Regions from separate parts of the Bradyrhizobium sp. C-145 genome, predicted to be linked through region 3. Evidence: predicted binding sites of a transcription regulator. Region 3 holds the regulator's gene; each other region holds the start of a gene.
The links. Region 3 encodes HrcA, which represses chaperone genes, less so after heat shock. Its sites were predicted from a motif close to GTTAGCACTCNCNNNNNGNGAGTGCTAAC; they were not measured.
Positions count from the first base shown of each region.

Region 1: LRP30_RS05090 (co-chaperone GroES) is a predicted target of HrcA. The motif match lies at 1,333-1,361, and genes of this name have one in related genera.
Region 2: LRP30_RS03215 (co-chaperone GroES) is a predicted target of HrcA. The motif match lies at 1,660-1,688, and genes of this name have one in related genera.

Region 1 covers NZ_CP088150.1:1,087,248-1,090,523, forward strand. The annotation lists gene groL (chaperonin GroEL) at 1-800, opposite strand, end outside; gene LRP30_RS05090 (co-chaperone GroES) at 944-1,240, opposite strand; gene LRP30_RS05095 (hypothetical protein) at 1,557-2,078, shown strand; gene LRP30_RS05100 (protein phosphatase CheZ) at 2,237-3,016, opposite strand.
Region 2 covers NZ_CP088150.1:704,743-708,018, reverse strand. The annotation lists gene groL (chaperonin GroEL) at 1-1,163, opposite strand, end outside; gene LRP30_RS03215 (co-chaperone GroES) at 1,303-1,620, opposite strand; partial or broken gene LRP30_RS03210 (hypothetical protein) at 1,964-2,234, opposite strand; partial or broken gene LRP30_RS03205 (IS701 family transposase) at 2,375-2,808, shown strand; gene LRP30_RS03200 (hypothetical protein) at 2,829-3,104, opposite strand.
Region 3 covers NZ_CP088150.1:9,492,703-9,495,978, reverse strand. The annotation lists gene rdgB (RdgB/HAM1 family non-canonical purine NTP pyrophosphatase) at 1-22, opposite strand, end outside; gene rph (ribonuclease PH) at 33-746, opposite strand; gene hrcA (heat-inducible transcriptional repressor HrcA) at 914-2,002, shown strand; gene grpE (nucleotide exchange factor GrpE) at 2,099-2,716, shown strand; gene pncA (bifunctional nicotinamidase/pyrazinamidase) at 2,785-3,276, opposite strand, start outside.

The DNA.
Region 1 (3,276 bases), 1.1 Mb from region 3:
AGGCGGTTGACCACCAGGGTGGCGAGCGCCTCACCCTCGACGTCCTCGGCGACGATGACGAGCGGCTTGCCCGACTGCACCACGGCTTCGAGCACCGGCAGCATGGCCTGCAGGCCCGAGAGCTTCTTCTCGTGCAGGAGGATGTAGGCGTCCTCGAGCTCGGCGGTCATCTTCTCGGCATTGGTGACGAAGTAGGGGCTGAGATAGCCGCGATCGAACTTCATGCCCTCGACGATGTCGACCTCGGTGTCGAGCGACTTGTTCTCCTCGACGGTGATGACGCCCTCGTTGCCGACCTTCTGCATCGCCTGGGCGATCATCTTGCCGATGGCGGCATCGCCGTTGGCCGAGATGGTGCCGACCTGGGCGACTTCGGAGGAGGCGGCGACCGGCTTGGCGCGCTTCTCGATATCCTTGACCACGGCCGCAACCGCGGAATCGATGCCGCGCTTGAGGTCCATCGGGTTCATGCCGGCGGCAACCGCCTTGGCGCCTTCGCGCACGATGGCCTGGGCCAGCACGGTCGCGGTGGTGGTGCCGTCGCCGGCGAGGTCGTTGGTCTTGGAGGCGACCTCACGCACCATCTGGGCGCCCATGTTCTCGAACTTGTCCTCGAGCTCGATCTCCTTGGCGACGGTGACGCCGTCCTTGGTGATGCGGGGTGCGCCAAAGCTCTTCTCGATGACGACGTTGCGGCCCTTCGGGCCGAGCGTCACCTTGACGGCGTTGGCGAGAACGTCGACGCCGCGCAGCATGCGATCGCGCGCGTCTCCGGAAAACTTGACGTCTTTGGCAGCCATTTCTGCAATCCCTCGTGTTTCGTGATGTATCTGCCGCTTGTGTTGCACCAATCCCGGGTCCGCAAGTCGAACCCGGCGGAATGATGGATGCCCGGATCGCGCGATCCGGGCATGACATTCAGCGGCCGTTCAGACGGATGGCCTTAGGCCAGCACGCCCATGATGTCCGACTCCTTCATGATCAGGAGCTCTTCGTTCTCGATCTTGACCTCGGTGCCCGACCATTTGCCGAACAGCACGCGGTCGCCGACCTTGAGGTCGATCGGGATCAGCTTGCCGGTCTCGTCGCGGCCGCCCGGGCCGACGGCGACGATTTCGCCCTGGGAGGGCTTTTCCTTGGCAGTGTCGGGAATGATGATGCCGCCCTTGGACTTTTCCTCGGCGTCGATACGTTTGACCACGACACGGTCATGCAGCGGACGAAATTTGGATTTAGCCATGACGTTTCCCTTTGGAGGCTCGCTTCGGAAGTAGTGGAAGTGGGTTGGGGCGGCGCTTCGGTCCACCCTCTTCCCGAGGATCGAACGGCACGCTTAGCAATCGGGCTTTCCGAGTGCTAATAGTGCGCCCGGAAATATGGCTTGGCCGCGATCCTGTCAAGCAAAGGTGGTTAAGCGATTGGTGAGGCGGATATAGGATGGTGGCATTGGAAACTCGTTCGGGGCGCCGGCGTATCAAACGACGGCATTGCTCCAGCGGCGGTTTTGCGCTTGGCTGCGGGAGGGGTGCGGCCATGGTCTTGTTCGGGGGAATGCCATGATCAGTTCAGCTCGCGCGCGCACGGTTGCCAATCTGGCCGCCGCGTCTTGTCTGGCGCTATCGCTGGGCGCCTGCGGCGGCGGCATGAGCCTGCCGTCCTTCTCGTCGTCTTCGCCGCCGCCCGAGGCTGAGCCCGGCACCGGCCCGGAAATGCCCGCGACGATCCGCTCCGACGAGATCGTCGGCCGCTGGGGCCTCGCCTCGTTCCAGAACCCGGCCGACCGCGCCCGCACCGAGGCTGCCGCCCGGGCGCAGTGCAAAAATCCCTATGTGATCACTGCCGGCTCCTCCGGCGGCGTGATCATGCATCTGGCCGACCAGGCGACCCCGCAGGAGCTGCGGCTGAAGGGCTCGCCGAGCGGCAAGAACTACATCGGCCCCGCCGGCCCGACGCCGGGCGAGCAGGACCGCGAGATCATCTCCTTCGATGGCCGCGTGCTGATCACCCGCTTCATCGACAAGGACGCCGCCACCCGCTACGGCAACATGGTCTACGTCCGCTGCGCGCCGAGGGCGTGACCGGGATTCCGGCCTAACCACGCGTCATTGCGAGCGGTAGCGAAGCAATCCAGTCTTTCCACGGTGACGGTCTGGATTGCTTCGCTACGCTCGCAATGACAGCAAACAAAAAACGCCGGCTTGCGCCGGCGTTTTGTTTTTCAGAATGACAAGTCCGCTCAGTCGAACAGCGCGTCGATATCGTCCTGCGAGGCATGGCCGACGTCGCCGGCGAGTTTCGGGCCGTTGAGGAGCTTTTCGTCATCGCTGCGGTTGTCGACAGGCGCCGGCACATGGGCCTTGATCGCGTCGACGCCGCCCCAGATCTCCATCATCGCATTGATGTGCTGCTCGATGAACTTCATCGTGGTCATGACCTTGCTGATGCGCTGGCCGGTCAGATCCTGGAAGTTGCAGGCTTCGAAAATTGAGATGACGCGTTCCTGGATGTCGTCGGCGAGCCGCTTCTGCTGATCGGCCGATTGCACCTTGGACATCGCGCTGGCCGCCTGGTCGATCGACTCGGCGGCTTCGAGGATTTGCTGCGTCGCCTGCTCGGTGCCGCCGACGACCGCGCCGAGCTCGCCATTGACCTTGGCCATTTCGCCGCCGTCGAAGCTCTTGCCGTGCAGCGTCGCGATCTCGCGCTTGGTGCGGTCGATGGCGTCGTGGATGAGGTCGAGCTCGACCTTCAGCTTCTCGCACTGCTCGATCTGCGCCCGGTAGGTCTCGAGCATGGTACGAGCTTCCGATAGCTCGTGGGCGGTGGAGGCGTCGATCGCCGCCATGGCTGCGCTGCCGGACAGGGGCATAGTGCCCTTCGCCATCTGTGCGCGGATCGCACGCAGCTCGGCCATGATCTCGCTATGCATCGGGATTGCTTCTTCGGTTACGTCAAGAATCGGCATCTCGCCACCGGCGATATCTTCGACGCGAAAACGCTTGCGGTGAACAGCCATCAGGATACTCCCCCCACCTCATTCACGCGTCTTTGTAGGCAGAAGCGATTTAACACGAAGTTCACAGCCGGAACTGTCGTGCGGCGTCGCGCGACGGCGCGCAAAGAAGCGATTAACCATGGCTGCGCTGCGTTCATCGAAAATAAACGCTGATCGCCAAATTGGCCCGCGCTTGACGACGTGGTGAATCCAAACGCCTGATACGTTTACCAAACAAAACGGCTTTTGCTTTTTATTGACCACGTCGCGGCGGCCGATCA
Region 2 (3,276 bases), 740 kb from region 3:
TCGACCTCGGTCGCGCCGCCGACGCGGATCACCGCGACGCCGCCCGCGAGTTTGGCGAGACGCTCCTGCAGCTTCTCACGGTCATAGTCCGAGGTGGTCTCCTCGATCTGCGCCTTGATCTGCGCCACCCGCGCCTCGATGTCGGCCTTCTTGCCGGCGCCGCTGACGATGGTGGTGTTCTCCTTGTCGATCATCACCTTCTTGGCGCGACCGAGCATGTTGAGCGTGACGTTCTCGAGCTTGATGCCGAGGTCTTCCGAGATCGCCTGGCCGCCAGTCAGGATCGCGATGTCCTGCAGCATGGCCTTGCGGCGATCGCCGAAGCCCGGCGCCTTCACGGCCGCGACCTTCAGACCGCCGCGCAGACGGTTCACGACCAGGGTCGCAAGCGCTTCGCCTTCGACGTCTTCCGCGATAATCACAAGCGGCTTGCCACTCTGGACCACGGCTTCCAGCAGCGGAAGCAATTCATTCAAGTGAGACAGCTTCTTTTCATTGATGAGGACGTAGGTATCTTCCATTTCGACGCGCATCTTGTCGGCGTTGGTGACGAAGTAGGGGGAGATGTAGCCGCGGTCGAATTGCATCCCTTCGACGACCTCGAGTTCGGTCTCGAGCGACTTGGCTTCCTCAACCGTAATGACGCCTTCGTTGCCGACCTTCTTCATGGCGTCGGAGAGGAACTTACCGATCTCTGCGTCGCCATTGGCCGAGATGGTGCCGACCTGGGCGATCTCCTCGTTCGAGGTGACCTTCTTGGAGTTCTTCACGAGGTCCGCGACGACGGCGTCGACCGCGAGGTCGATACCGCGCTTCAGGTCCATCGGGTTCATACCGGCGGCAACCGCCTTCGCGCCTTCGCGCACGATCGCAGCCGCGAGCACGGTCGCGGTGGTGGTGCCATCCCCGGCTGCATCTGCCGACTTGGAGGCAACTTCTCGCACCATCTGCGCGCCCATGTTCTCGAACTTGTCCTCGAGCTCGATCTCCTTGGCGACGGTGACGCCGTCTTTGGTGATGCGGGGGGCGCCGAACGACTTGTCGAGCACGACGTTCCGGCCCTTGGGACCGAGCGTGACCTTAACTGCATTGTTGAGAATTTCGACACCGCGCAACATCCTGTCGCGGGCATCGACGCCGAACTTGACTTCTTTGGCCGACATAATGATCTCCGTTTTCAACTGTCAAATCCGAAAGACCGCGCGACTCGGCAAGCTCTTAAGGGGCGGGATTTCAACTTCCGGGCCTTATCCTTCTCCTTCGAGACGCTGGCTGCTTAGGATAAGGAAAACAGACTGGCGCTTAGGCGACCTTCTTCTTGGCGGCGGTCAGCTCGGTGAGAACGCCCATAATGTCGCTTTCCTTCATGATCAGTAGTTCCTGACCATCGAGCTTGATCTCCGTGCCTGACCACTTGCCGAACAGGACGCGGTCGCCAACCTTGAGATCGATGGGAATCAGCTTGCCGGATTCGTCGCGGCCGCCTGGGCCAACCGCCGTGATCTCGCCCTGCGAGGGTTTCTCCTTAGCAGTGTCCGGAATTATGATGCCGCCAGCGGTCTTCTCTTCGGCTTCGATACGCTTGACCACAACGCGGTCGTGAAGCGGACGGAATTTCATGCTGTCCTCCTGCTTTCTCGTTGTTGTTGCTTTGGACGAAATGGCAGTCGTGGCCAGCGAGTGCTAACAGCACATAAGCCGCCGCAAGGGGACGTACAAGCCCGTCCCGAAACGATATTTTGCTCAGAGCATCACGAAATAGCTGCCAAGACCGCGGCGGCTAAGGATCCGGTGAAGGCCAGCTGTGTGGTGCGAAAGTCGTTTGACGCCGCGTCATCAGATTTAAGAAAGCTTCCCATCGCGCAGGGGCTTTGCGTTGCTCTCGACATGCGCCAGAATACGCCGGACGTCGGTCGCTTCTTGTGCAGCCACTCAGCGGTGCTTGTCGAGATCGAGTGGCTCGTCACTCACGAGGCGCGTCGGCATCAATGCGCTGAGCGTCAGCCAAATCGACCGGAATTGATGGAAATCCTCTCCATCGTTGAAGTGCGCGGCGGCGCCGCCGGCACCGTGATCATAGTGGCAACCCGGCGAAACGACGCGAACGACAATCCTTCGATCATCTCCTCATCGGTGATGACCTCGTAGGCGCCCGGAGGCAGCAGGCGGTCAATGCCCTTGATCCGGAAGGGATGCTTGAAGGTGACCGTTTCGCGTCGGGAGCGCATGGTCATGATCGGCTATCCTTCAGAGACAGCTTTGCATCGGCGCTATCGTGAAGCAATCCGATTACAGTGCTCTTTGTGCCGAGATTAGCTATCTCTTTATCATGAGATGGCTGCGAAGTCACCAAATACAGGCAATACACATCGCGGATTTGTTGTCGATGCCGGCGGACGAGATGCTTGCTGATGCCAAGTGAAAAAATGCGAGTTGGCAATCGGCGAGCATCGCGACTCGGAGAGAAGAATTGCTATCCGAGATAGACCTGCGGCGATTGGCTGCAAACGTCAAGACGCGATGGATCTGCGAGCAAGCGCATCTACAGTTGAAAGAGGAATTCGGTCTCGATCACTTCGAGGGACGGTCCTGGCACGGTCCTCACCGTCACGCTCTTATGACGATGATTGCTTACGCCTTCTTGCAGCACTGCCGCATTGCCAAGACGGGGCGGAAAAAAGAATCGATGGCCACCACTTCAGCCCAGCCTACCGGCCACGCTTCCACCATCGTCGCTCTCATTCTTCGGCCATCAGATCCGCGATACCCATACTGCAGAAGACGGGTCAGCGAAAAGCAACGGCGTGAACGAATCGGCCAAGGTAGTGTCAGCGCACACGCGAAGCGTCTTTATGATCGTGCAGGAAACGGGCGATCCGCGTCTTCAACAGGGTGGCGTCGTGCGATTTGCCCGAGGCCGCCTGCTCGAAGAGCCTGCGCTGGACGTCAGTAGGCAGATCATTCCATTCGCTGACAAGGGCGGCACCCAGGCATTCCAGGACTCTGCGCTCCACATCCCGCAAATCGCTGGCTTCATAGGGTGAAGGCCACGCCAGCTCCTGCGCTCCGCCTTCCTCGTCCCAACGGTCGAGAGCGGTTGCCATTGCTTCTCCCGACGTTGGCCTTCGACCTTTCTTTTTGACCATTCCATATAGTCGCACATATCGGCATTAAGCGCCATTCGCTGGATCGCGGGTCGATCCGAAGCGGCAATCCTTCCAGTACCGAGAATGCCGCGGCCGCGGAACTCGGTAGTTCGCCCATCGGTTATTGCAA
Region 3 (3,276 bases):
TGTCCGTGATTCGGCGGTGCATGGCCTATTGACTACGCTACCGCCAGTTTCTGCAAGTCTACCAGACGCGCGACGCCCTTGCGCGCCAGCGCCATCAACGCCAGGAACTCGGTTTCGGTGAACGGCTCGCGTTCCGCGGTGCCCTGCACCTCGATGAGGCGGCTGTCGCCGGTCATGACGAAATTGGCGTCGGTCTCGGCTTCCGAATCCTCGGCGTAGTCGAGATCGAGCACCGGCGTGCCGTTGTAGATGCCGCAGGAGATCGCGGCGACGTTGTCGCGCAGCACGTTGGTCTTGATCATGTTGCGCGCCTTCATCCAGTTGATGCAATCGGCAAGCGCGACCCAGGCGCCGGTGATCGAGGCCGTGCGGGTGCCGCCGTCGGCCTGGAGCACGTCGCAATCGACCGTGATCTGGCGCTCGCCGAGCGCTTCCAGATCGACGATGGTGCGAAGCGAGCGGCCGATCAGACGCTGGATCTCGACGGTGCGGCCGCTCTGCTTGCCGGCGGAGGCCTCGCGGCGGGTGCGTTCGGAGGTTGCGCGCGGCAGCATGCCGTATTCGGCGGTGACCCAGCCGCGGCCCTGGCCCTTCAGCCACGGCGGCAGGCGGTCTTCCAGCGTGGCGGTGACCAGCACATGGGTGTCGCCGAATTTCACCAGGCACGAGCCTTCCGCATATTTGACCACGCCGCGCTCCAGCGTCACGGGGCGCAATTCGTCGGGCGCACGGCGGCTTGGCCGCATGGGAAATCCTCCAAAACTCACGGGAAAGGCTGTTCGCGGTGCTTGTAGGAGGGGCGAGGGTAGGCGGCAAGGTTTTTTCACCCCCTGATGTCGAGCCTGTAAACGCCACGCTTGTCAGAAGCGCCCGGGATGGACAAATTATGAGTATCTGAGAGGAGTTACCGTCTGTGGCCCATCACGATCCGATCCATCTGATCGCGCCGCGCGCAGGCCTCGCCCAGCTCAACGAGCGTTCCCGCGACATCTTTCGTCAAATTGTCGAAAGCTATCTCGCGACCGGCGAGCCGATGGGCTCGCGCAATATCTCGCGCCTGATCGCGATGCCGCTGTCGCCGGCCTCCGTGCGGAATGTCATGGCCGATCTGGAACAGCTCGGCCTGATCTATGCGCCCCATACCTCCGCCGGCCGGCTGCCGACGGAACTCGGTCTGCGCTTCTTCGTCGATGCCTTAATGCAGGTCGGCGACCTCAACGAGGCCGAACGGCAATCCATTCAGAGCCAGCTCTCTTCCGTCGGCGAGGCGCAATCGGTCGAGGCGGCGCTGGACCAGGCCCTGATGCGGCTGTCGGGCCTGACCCGTGCCGCCGCGGTCGTGCTGACGCCGAAATCCAATGCGCGGCTCAAGCACATCGAATTCGTCCGCCTGGAACCGGAGAAGGCGCTGGTGATCCTGGTTGGCGAGGATGGCCAGGTCGAAAACCGCGTCCTGACGTTGCCGCCCGGAGTTCCCTCCTCGGCGCTGACCGAGGCCGGCAATTTCCTCAATGCGCGGATTCGCGGCCGCACGCTGGCCGAGGCGCGGCTCGAGCTCGAGACCGCGCTCGGGGAGGCCCGCGCCGAGCTCGATCAGCTGACGCAAAAGGTGATCTCGGCTGGCATCGCAAGCTGGTCCGGCGGGGAGAACGAGGACCGCCAGCTCATCGTCCGCGGTCACGCCAATCTGCTGGAGGATCTGCACGCGCTGGAGGATCTGGAGCGGGTGCGCCTGTTGTTCGACGATCTCGAGACCAAGCGCGGCGTCATCGACTTGCTCGGCCGGGCCGAGACCGCCGAAGGCGTGCGAATTTTCATCGGGAGCGAGAACAAGCTGTTCTCGCTGTCGGGTTCCTCCACCATCATCTCGCCCTATCGGGATGCCGCCGGCCATATCGTCGGCGTTCTCGGCGTGATCGGCCCGACGCGGCTGAATTATGCCCGCGTGATCCCGACGGTGGACTACGCCGCCCGTATCGTCAGTCGCCTTTTGGGGGGCTGACCGGCGTTTCCTCCGATCACAGGCGCTTGATTTTCGTAAGCTTAGGCACGATATCCGGGCCAACAATCCCCTGAGACGAGTTCGAGAATAGAGCCGATGACCGATCAAGACCGGCAACCCGAAGACACGACCGCGCCGACCGGCGAGCCCGTGGTGTCGAAGCCCTACATCATGCCCGACGATCCCGAGCCCGGTTCGGTCGAGACGCTGCAGAAGGAAGCCGCCGAGGCGCGCGACCGCATGCTGCGGACGCTGGCCGAGATGGAGAACTTGCGCAAGCGCACCACCAAGGAAGTCGCCGACGCCCGCCTCTACGGCATCACCGGCTTTGCCCGCGACGTGCTCGACATCGCCGACAACCTCCAGCGCGCGCTCGATGCCGTTCCGGCCGAGGCGCGTGCCGCGGCCGATCCCGGCCTGATCTCGCTGATCGAGGGCGTCGAGCTCACCGAGCGCTCGCTGCTCAACGCGCTGGAAAAGCACGGTGTGAAGAAGTTCGATCCGCAGGGCCAGAAGTTCGACCCGAATTTCCAGCAGGCGATGTTCGAGGTGCCCGATGCGTCGGTGCCGTCGGGCACCGTGGTGCAGGTCGTGCAGGCCGGCTACACCATCGGCGAACGCGTGCTGCGTCCCGCCCTGGTCGGTGTCGCCAAGGGCGGCGCGAAGGCTGCGGCCGCGGCCAACAACAATGAGTCGAGCGGCGCGACGAATTGAGTCTCACGGCTTCGCCGTCATTCCGGGTTCGACGCTTCGCATCGCCCCGGAATGACGGTGCGAAACTCTTACGCGCTCACCGCGATATCGGCAGACTGAATCCGCTTCACGCCGGCCTTGGCCATATCGGCCCAGGCCTTTGCCAGCGAGCCCTGCGTGTCGATGCCGCGGCAGGCGTCCTCCACCACATGGACGTCGAAGCCCGCCTTGCGCGCATCGAGCGCGGTCCAGGCGACGCAGAAATCTGTCGCGAGGCCAGCGACGAAGACGCGCTTGATCTTGCGGCCCTTCAGGTATCCGGCAAGGCCCGTCGAGGTCTTGCCGTCGGCTTCGAGGAAGGCCGAGTAGCTGTCGACGTCCCTGTGAAAACCCTTGCGGATGATGAGTTCGGCGTGCGGGATCGCAAGGTCCTTCGACAGCGCGGCACCGTCGGTGCCCTGCACGCAATGGTCCGGCCACAGCACCTGCTTGCCGTAGGGAAGATCGACGGTCTCGAACGGCTTCTTGCCGGAATGCACCGACGCGAACGAGATGTGGCCGGGCGTGTGCCAGTCCTGCGT